Regions from separate parts of the Diaphorobacter sp. JS3051 genome, predicted to be linked through region 3. Evidence: predicted binding sites of a transcription regulator. Region 3 holds the regulator's gene; each other region holds the start of a gene.
What was found. Region 3 encodes sigma-54, which starts transcription at its own class of promoters, with help from an activator protein. Its sites were predicted from a motif close to TGGCANGNAANCTGCTTT; they were not measured.
Positions count from the first base shown of each region.

Region 1: nirB (nitrite reductase large subunit NirB) is a predicted target of sigma-54. The motif match lies at 1,986-2,003, and genes of this name have one in related genera.
Region 2: I3K84_RS11995 (phenol hydroxylase subunit) is a predicted target of sigma-54. The motif match lies at 1,229-1,246, and genes of this name have one in related genera.

Region 1 covers NZ_CP065406.1:289,135-292,406, reverse strand. The annotation lists gene I3K84_RS01400 (efflux RND transporter permease subunit) at 1-99, shown strand, start outside; gene I3K84_RS01395 (efflux transporter outer membrane subunit) at 96-1,682, shown strand; gene nirB (nitrite reductase large subunit NirB) at 2,171-3,272, shown strand, end outside.
Region 2 covers NZ_CP065406.1:2,485,900-2,489,171, reverse strand. The annotation lists gene I3K84_RS12000 (sigma-54-dependent Fis family transcriptional regulator) at 1-980, opposite strand, end outside; gene I3K84_RS11995 (phenol hydroxylase subunit) at 1,279-1,497, shown strand; gene I3K84_RS11990 (IS630 family transposase) at 1,533-2,612, opposite strand; partial or broken gene I3K84_RS11985 (phenol hydroxylase) at 2,718-3,272, shown strand, end outside.
Region 3 covers NZ_CP065406.1:2,356,592-2,359,863, reverse strand. The annotation lists gene lptA (lipopolysaccharide transport periplasmic protein LptA) at 1-495, shown strand, start outside; gene lptB (LPS export ABC transporter ATP-binding protein) at 519-1,271, shown strand; gene I3K84_RS11290 (RNA polymerase factor sigma-54) at 1,324-2,901, shown strand; gene I3K84_RS11285 (thioesterase family protein) at 2,905-3,272, shown strand, end outside.

The DNA of each region.
Region 1 (3,272 bases), 2.1 Mb from region 3:
CCGGTGTTTTTCCTGCTGATCCGCAGCTGGTTCAAGAGCCGCTCGCGCCAGGAAGACGCGGCCCAGCCTGCCCCCATCCATCCGGAGAGTGCCGCATGACGCGCCCCCATCCCTTCACGCCTGTGACCGCCGCCCTGGCCTGCGCCCTGCTGGCCGGCTGCAACCTGGCGCCACGCTACGAAGCGCCGCCGCTGCCCGTGCCGGACACGGTGGCATCGCCCCTGCCCCAGCCACCGACCGCCGGCGCCGTGGCGCTGCCGGACGGCGGCCCCATGGCCTGGCAAGACTTCGTGCAGGACGCCCGCCTGCGCACGGTGGTGGAACAGGCCCTGGCGAACAACCGCGACCTGCGCGTGGCGGTACTGGCCATCGACAAGGCCCGCGCGCAGTACGGCGTGGTGCAGGCCGACCGCTTTCCCACGGTGAACGCGGCCGGCGCGGGCAACCGCAGCCGCACCGCTGACGACCTGACCGCCGCGGGCCGCTCCAACACCACCAGCCAGTACAGCGCCACACTGGGCTTCAGCAGCTACGAGATCGACTTCTTCGGCCGCGTGCGCAACCTGAACGATGCCGCGCTGCAGGAGTTCCTGCGCGTGGCGGAGAACCGCCGCAGCGTGCAGCTCAGCCTGGTGGCCGAGGTGATCGGCGCCTGGCTCACGCTGGACGCCGACGCGCGCCGCCTGCAACTGGCGCGCGAGACCCTGCGCACGCGCCAGCAGGCCCTGGAGCTCACGCAGCGCAGCCATGAACTGGGCGCCAGCTCGGGCCTGGTGCTGGCGCAGGCCCAGTCGGCGGCCGACACCGCACGCGTGGATGCGGCCGCCTTCGTCTCGCAGCTGGCGCGCAGCCGCAACGCCCTGGCCCTGCTGGTGGGATCGCCCGTGCCCCCAGCGTTGTTGCCCGCCAGCGTGGCCACCGTGGAAACGGCCATGCCGGTCACGGCCATGGCGGGCCCGGCCACGGCTGCAACCCAGCCCTCTCCCGGCACCGGTACTGCGAACAGTCCTGCCCCCCGGTCCCCCGTCCCCGCGCTGGCCGATCCCGCGGCGCCCGCAACGGCGCTGCTGGCCGTGCCTGCAGACGTTCCGTCCAGCGTGCTGCTGCGCCGCCCCGACGTGCGCGCGGCCGAGCATGCACTGCAGGGCGCCACGGCCAATATCGGCGCGGCCCGCGCGGCGTTCTTTCCGTCGATCACGCTCACGGCCTCGGTGGGCACGGCCAGCAATGCGCTGTCGGGCCTGTTCGAGGGCGGCAACGGCACCTGGGCGTTCGCGCCGCAGATCCGCCTGCCGATCTTCGACGCCGGCCGCAACCAGGCCAACCTGCGCGTGGCCGAGGTGACGCGCGACACCGCCGTGGCCCAGTACGAGAAGGCCATCCAGACCGCCTTCCGCGAGGTGGCCGACGCGCTGGCCGAGCGCGCCACGCTCACCGAGCGCCTGCAGGCGCAAGGCTCGCTGGTGCAGGCCACACAGCGCACGCTGCAGCTGTCGGACGCACGCTTTCGCCTCGGTGCGGACAACTACCTCGCCGTGCTGGACGCGCAGCGCACGCTGTATGCCGCACAGCAGGCGCAGATCACGCTGCAATTGGCCGAGCAGGTCAACCGCGTGACGCTCTACAAGGTGCTGGGCGGCGCCTGGACGGACCCAACACCACCGCCGGCAGGCGGCTCCTGATTCCATCGCTGGCAGCGCTTGAGGGGCAAGCGCTGGACGCTGTTCTTGTTCAATTGCGGTGCATCGGGCGCGCACGCAGGGGCCGTGCCACCGGCACAACATCCCCTACGAGGTCCGGGCGCAATCAGGACGCCAGCGCTCGCACCATCGCGCCGCCACTTGCACCACGGCGGTGCGCAGCCCGCCACGCCCGCCCAAGCGCGCGATTGCTCCTAAAACCATAGCTGCTCGCACTTGTCCATCAAGCGATAGCGGACTATTCATCCCAACCCATGAGCGCACACCTCTCACCCCGCCGCACCCTGGCACGCCCATTGCATTGAAGCCAGCGCGGCCACGGTAGGCCGCAGCGCGTGCCCTCTCCAACGGCGGAGGCAGGGCTCGCGGGACGAAGGCGTCCCCACCCGCAACCAGGCCCCTGCCCGGTGCGGCGTGCGGACGCCTTTTTTGTTGATGTGGCTGCGCGGGGCATTCCCGCCGGGGAGACGATGGTGAAGCAATCCAGGCTGGTGATGGTGGGCAATGGCATGGCAGGCGTGCGCGCGCTGGAAGAGCTGCTCAAGATCGCGCCCGACCTCTACGACATCACGGTGTTCGGCGCCGAGCCGCACCCCAACTACAACCGCATCCTGCTGTCGCCCGTGCTGGCGGGCGAGCAGACGCTGGAGGAGATCGTCCTCAACGACTGGTCCTGGTATGCGGACCACCACATCACGCTGCACGCGGGGTGCACCGTGACCCACGTGGACCGCACGCGGCGCACCGTGCATGGCGTGGCGCAGGACGGCCGCACCGTCGAGGCCCCCTACGACCGGCTGATCCTCGCCACGGGCTCCAACCCGTTCATGCTGCCCATTCCGGGCCGTGAGCTGCCCGGCGTGCTGGCCTACCGCGACATCGCGGACACGCAGGCCATGATCGACGCTGCCGCCAGCTACAAGCACGCCGTGGTGATCGGCGGCGGCCTGCTGGGCCTGGAGGCGGCCAACGGCCTCATGAAGCGCGGCATGCAGGTCACCGTGGTGCATGCGGGCGAATGGCTCATGGAGCGCCAGCTTGACGACGTGGCGGGCAAGCTGCTGCAGCAGTCGCTGGCCGAGCGCGGCATGCAGTTCCTGATGCAGGCGCAGACGCAGGAACTGGTAGCCGGCGGCGACGGCCGCGTGGCCGCGGTGCGCTTCAAGGACGGCAGCGAGGTGCCCGCCCAGCTCGTGGTGATGGCCGTGGGCATCCGCCCCAACACGGCCCTGGCCGAGCAGATGCACCTGCACGTCAACCGCGGCATCGTCGTCAGCGACACGCTGCAGACCGTGACCGACCCGCGCATCTACGCCGTGGGCGAATGCGCGGCGCACCGCGGCATCGCCTACGGGCTGGTGGCGCCGCTGTTCGAGCAGGGCAAGGTGCTGGCCAACCACCTGGCGGAATGGGGTATCGGGCGCTACCAGGGCTCGCTCACCTCCACCAAGCTCAAGGTCACGGGCATCGACCTGTTTTCCGCCGGCGACTTCCAGGGCGGCGAGGGCACGGAGGAGATCGTGCTCAGCGACCCGCATGCCGAGGGCGGCGGTGTGTACAAGAAGCTGGTGC
Region 2 (3,272 bases), 130 kb from region 3:
CCGCCGTGCGCGCGCTCGAAGCGGCCCACGCGCGCGGCGGTGGCGCCGGTGTAGGCGCCTTTTTCGGCGCCGAACAGCTCGCTTTCGATCAAATCGGCGGGCAGCGCCGCGCAGTTGACGGCCACGAAGGGCTTGTCGGCGCGCGGGCCCATGGCGTGCAGCGCGCGCGCAAAGCGCTCTTTGCCCACGCCGGTCTCGCCGGTCAGCAGCACGGTGACCTGCGTGGGCGCGGCCTTGCGCAGCAGCTCCACGGTGTCGTTGAAGGCGCGCGAGCGTCCCAGCAGCGGGCCCTGGTCGTCCGCGGGCTGTAGCTGGGTGCGTAGCGCATCCGCCTGCGACTGCAGCTCGCCCAGGCGCACCAGCATGGAGTCAGGGTCGTAGTCGCGCGCCAGTTGCTCGCCGTCGGGCCATTCGTGCTCAAAGCGGCCCTCGATCAGGCAGTGCGGGTGGCCGCAGGCAGTGCACTGCACTTCCTTGAAAAGGGCCGGACGCCGAAAGAACGCGCTGGTGTAGCCCGAGGCATAGCCGAGCAGCATCCAGCACACGGGCGCACCTTGCGGGCCCCAGGCGCGCTGGTGCACCTCGGCCTCCCAGCTGTGATCCCACTGAAAGATGCCGTGAAAGTGGCTTGCCGCCTCGTCCAGCTCGAACACCTTCGGCTGCACGCGCACAGCGCCTTCCAGCATGTGCAGCTGCGGCCCGACGGCAAAGGCGTCGAACAGCGATGCGCCCGGCCGCACCTGGCGCGCCAGCAGCGCATCGCGCTCGCCCGATGCGTAGCCCGCACGCATCAGCAAGCGGCGGGCGTGCTCCGGCCCCAGGCTGGCCACCAGCTCGCGCCGCAACGCCTGAAAGGCCGCCGCATGTACCAGCAGCATGCGCTGATCAGCCAGCCAGATGCGCCCATCGACGGGCGAGAAGTGCACCAGCCGGCGCAAGTCGGCGTCGGACGGGTAGGGGGGCAGGGTGGTGGCCGGCATGAAAAAAGTATCGATAAACGGCGGGTGGCCGTCCATCGGGATCGACCCGGGGAGGTTTTTCATCATTTCATGAACTGGCTGATCCCTGGGTCTCATCAAAACATCATGCTGCTGTGCAGCAATCGCGCCTCCGGGCTGGCCGCGGGCGCCGCAGCCGGCTGCTGGCAGCCTGCAGACGGGCTTCTTTGCCACGAATTGGTAGGGATTAACCCTGAATTTATCGATATTTCCGGGAAGTCGGCGGGCATTGGCACGGCCCGTGCAAAACAGATGGCGCACAACCGAAAAGGAGACCGTCATGACCCACACCGCCATTGCCACCGACGCATCTGCCACCCCGCAACCCGTCTGCGATCTGTCGCAGCGGTTTGTGCGCGTGCTGGGCCGCCGCGACAACGGCTTTGTCGAGTTTGCTTTCTCGATCGGATGGCCCGAGCTGTCGGTGGAGCTGATGCTCCCCGCACCGGCATTCGAGGCCTTTTGTGCGGCGCACCGCGTGCGCCACCTGGACGACTGAACCCTGCCCCTAGTGTGGTGTCTCAAAAGTAATCATCAAATAATGGTACTCGCTGCCCGCGCCACAGATGCCAAGATGGTGTCCGCACTTTTATGCCACACGAACGGCTTGGGATCCTCGTTGTGACGATCAATGTATTCCCGTATGGATTGCTCCAGCTGAGCAACGCTGGTGTGGGCGCTGCGCTTGATCCACTGCTCGCTGATCTGGCTAAAGAAACGCTCGACCAGATTGAGCCAGGACGCTGAGGTGGGCGTGAAGTGAACGTGGTAGCGAGGATGGGCTGCTAGCCAGGCCCGCACTGCCTGCGTCTTGTGCGTGCCGTAGTTGTCCATGATCAGGTGGATGTCTTGTTCGCCAGGCACCGCTGCATCGATGGCTTTGAGGAACTGCAGGAATTCCACACTGCGGTGACGGCGCTTGAGCTGTCCTATGACTTTGCCAGTGGCCACATCCAGCGCTGCAAACAGCGACGTTGTGCCATGGCGCTTGTAATCGTGCGTGCGCGTGCTGGGTTTGCCAAACGTCAGTGGTAACCCTGGTTGGGTGCGATCCAGAGCCTGGATCTGGCTCTTCTCGTCCACGCACAGCACCAAGGCGCGATCGGGTGGTGCCATATACAGCCCCACCACATCCCGTACCTTGTCCACGAAATGGGGATCCGTCGATAGCTTGAAGGTTTCTTGCAGGTGCGGCTTCAGCCCAAAGGCATGCCAGATGCGCTGCACCGTCGCGGGCGATACGCCAGCGTGCCGACTCATCTGGCGCACGCTCCAGTGCGTGGCGTTGTCAGGCTTGCTCTGGCGAACCTTGTCCACAATGAGCTGAACCTGCTCGTCGCCCACACTGCGCGGGCGGCCAGCGCGCGGGGCATCGGTCAAACCCGCCAGACGATACGCCCGGTAGCGCCGCCGCCACTTGGAGACAGTTTGCACCGTCGTGCCCAAGCGTTGGGCAATCATGGTGCCCGACTCCCCATCTGCGCAGCCCAGCACGATTCGCATGCGCAGCTTCTCGTCCTCGGGCGCTTTGCGTACGCGCAGTCGCGCATGCAGCTCTGCGCGCTCGGCATCGGTGATCTGCAGCTTCGTGGCGGGGCGTCCAGGGTGGGCCATCAGCGTAGTCTCCTATAAGGAAGCTGATTCGACCAACACCGGTCAAAATAGTTCTATCTATTTTTGAGACACCACACTAGCAACCATTACCAGGAGACAAGCCCCATGAACATCGACCTGCAGGCGCGCGAGATACAGCCGCTGCGCAACACCTTCGCCCGCGTGGCGGCCTACACGGGCGACAAGCCCCGCGTCGCGCTACCTTGAAGCCACGCTGGGCATGCAGCCCGCCGCGAACTTCAATTACCGCCCGACCTGGGAGCCCGAGTTTGAACTGTTCGATGCCACGCGCACCGCGGTCAAGCTGGCCGACTGGGATGCGCTGCGCGACCCCCGCCAGTTCTACTACGCCAACTGGACCATGGCGCGTGCGCGCCAGCAAGAGGCGATGGAAGCCAATTACCAGTTTGTCGAGTCGCGCGGCCTGATCGACAAGATTCCCGACGCGCAGCGCGCCGCAGCCTGCGAGGTGCTCATGCCGCTGCGCCACGCGGCCTGGGGCGCCAACATGAACAACTGCACGATTTGCTCGCGCGGTTATGGCACGGCGTTCACTGCACCGGCCATGTTCCATGCCATGGACCATCTGGCGGTTGCGCAGTACCTCACGCGCCTGGGGCTGGCACTGGGCGAGCCCGGCGCACTGGAAGCCGGCAAGAA
Region 3 (3,272 bases):
ACCGGCCGTGTCGTCATGACCAAGGGCACCATCGTGCTGCGCGGCGCGCAGCTGGAGGTGCGCCAGGATGCCGACGGCTTCCAGTACGGTGTGGTGACGGCCGAGCCGGGCAAGCGCGCTTTTTTCCGGCAAAAACGTGACACCGCGCCGGGCGCGCCCGACGAGTTCGTCGAGGGCGAGGGCGAGGTCATCGAATACGACGGCCGCGCCGACGTGGTGAAGCTCATCCGCCGCGCCGAGCTGCGCCGCTACCGCGAGGCCACACTGACCGACGAGCTGGCCGGCGCCCTCATCGTCTACAACAACCTCACGGACGTGTTCACCGTGGACGGGCAGAAGACCGCGCCCGCCGGCGCCACTGCCGGCACGCCGGGCGGCCGGGTGCGGGCGGTGCTCGCGCCCAAGGAGCCTGCCTCGGGCACCAGCGCCACGCCGCCCGTGCGCACCGAGCCGCCCGCGCTGCGTACCAGCCCCAGCCTGGACGGCGCAAAGTGAGCGCGGCCTTGGACGATGCGCGCATGAGCGAAGGCGTCAGCCGCCTGGAGGCGCTGCACCTGGAGAAGTCCTACGGCAGCCGCAAGGTGGTCAAGGACGTGTCCGTGGTCGTGCAAAAGGGCGAGGTGGTGGGCCTATTGGGCCCCAACGGCGCCGGCAAGACCACGTCGTTCTACATGATCGTCGGCTTGGTGCGCAGCGACGGCGGCCGCATCAGCATCGACGGGCAGGACGTGACGGACATGCCCATCCACCGGCGCTCGCGGCTGGGCCTGTCGTACCTGCCGCAGGAAGCCTCGATCTTTCGCAAGCTCAATGTCGAAGACAACGTGCGCGCGGTGCTGGAGCTGCAGACCGACGAGGCCGGCCGCACCCTGCCGCGCGCCGAGGTGGAGCGGCGCCTGACCGCGCTGCTGCAGGAGCTGCGCGTGGACCACCTGCGCAAGTCGCCTGCACTGGCGCTGTCGGGCGGCGAGCGCCGGCGCGTGGAGATCGCGCGCGCGCTGGCCACGCAGCCGCGCTTCATCCTGCTGGATGAGCCCTTTGCCGGCATCGACCCGATCGCCGTGATCGAGATCCAGCGCATCATTGGCTTTCTCAAGGCGCGCGGCATTGGCGTGCTGATCACCGACCACAACGTGCGTGAGACGCTGGGCATCTGCGACCACGCCTTCATCATCAGCGACGGCCAGGTGCTGGCTCAGGGTACGCCGTCGGACATCGTCGACAACGCGGAAGTGCGCCGGGTGTACCTGGGCGAGCACTTCCGCATGTGAGAGTGATGGGCGACCACGGCGCGATGCAGGACCAGACAGTGGGTTGCAGGCCATGAAGCCCGGCCTGTCGCTGCGCGTCTCGCAGCACCTGGCGCTCACACCGCAGTTGCAGCAGTCGATCCGCCTGCTGCAGCTGTCCACGCTGGAGCTGGCCCAGGAGGTCGAGCAGATGCTCGACGAGAACCCCTTCCTGGAGCGCACGCTGGAAGAGGCCCCGCGCGAGGAGTTCGGCCTGGCCCAGGCCGATGCGCCGGTGAGCGAGCAAGACCGCGAAGCCGAAGATGCTATTTATTCAGGAGCTGTCAGCGCAGGACAGGAAAGCGCTACAAGCCAAAATGATGCAGAAACCTCCACCGCCGAATCCACGGCCGAACCCGCGGACTGGGAAGGCGACGGCTCGGTAGACCTGGCGCCCGACGACAGCGAGTGGGGCGGCGACGCTCCGGCACGCAACGGTGCCGGCGCGGGGAGCGACGACGAGGTGGACGCCACCGAGCTGGCCCGCAGCCAGGAGTCGCTCACGGCCTTCCTGCACCGCCAGGCGCTGGCGCTGCGCCTGTCCGAGCTGGACATGGCCGCGCTGCGCTTCCTCATCGAATCGCTGAACGACGACGGCTACCTGGACGAGTCGCTGCAGGACCTGGCCGCCAGCCTGGCGGGCACCGAAGACCCCGAGCAACTCGATGAATTGGTGCACCGCTTCACAGTCGCGCTGCGCCTGCTGCAAAGCCTGGAGCCCGCGGGCGTGGGCGCGCGCGGCCTGGCCGAATGCCTCACGCTGCAGCTGCGTGCGATGGACCAGGACGAAGAGGGCGACCCCGACGTGATCCAGGCCGCGCTGGCCATTTGCGGCCAGCCGCTGGACCTGCTGGCCAAGCGCGACGTGCGCCGCCTGGCGCAGGCCTGCGGCACCAGCGAAGAGCGCACGCGTGCCGCGATGGCCTTGATCGCACGGCTGGAGCCACGCCCGGGCAGGCGCTTTGCCGACGTGGACCGCAACATCATCGTGCCCGACGTGATCGTCAAGAAAACTGGCCGCGGCGGACAGCAGAACTTCAGCGTGCAGCTCAACCCGGACGTGATGCCGCGTCTGCGCGTGCACGACATCTACGCCGGTGCGTTGCGCGGCGGCCGTGGCGAAGGCCACCAGGCGCTGCAGGCACGGCTGCAGGAGGCGCGCTGGTTCATCAAGAACATCCAGCAGCGTTTTGACACCATCCTGCGCGTGTCGCGCGCCATCGTGGAGCGGCAGAAGAACTTCTTCGTGCATGGCGAACTGGCCATGCGCCCGCTGGTGCTGCGCGACATTGCCGATGAACTGGGCCTGCACGAGTCCACCATCAGCCGCGTGACCACCGCCAAGTACATGGCCACGCCGCAAGGCACCTACGAGCTCAAGTATTTCTTCGGCTCGGGGCTGGGCACCGAAACCGGCGGCAACGCCTCCAGCACGGCCGTGCGCGCGCTCATCAAGCAGTTCATCGCGGCCGAGAACCCGCACAAGCCGCTGTCGGACAGCCAGATCGCCGAGATGCTCAAGGAGCAGGGCATTGAATGTGCGCGCCGCACCGTGGCCAAATACCGTGAGGCGCTCAAGATCGCCCCGGCCAACCTCCGCAAGGCACTTTGAACCATGGCACGCGTCGTCTTTGACCTTCCCCCGCACTTCGGCTTCAGTACCGAGCTGCAGATCTACATCAGCCATGTCAACCAGGGCGGGCACCTGGACAACGCGCAGTTGCTCAGCCTCGTGTCCGAGGCGCGTGTGCGTTTCTTCAAGTCGCTGGGCTACCCCGAGGCCGACGTGGCGGGCCTGTCCACCGTGGTGGGCGACATCGTGGCGCAGTACAAGTCCGAGGCGTTCCACGGCGAGACGCTGCGCGTGGAGATGACGCCGCAGGATTTCAACCTCTACGGCTTCGACCTCGTCTTCCGGATGACCGAGAAGAGCCAGGGGCGCGAGATCGCGCGCGGCAAGACCGGCATCGTCTTCATCGACCG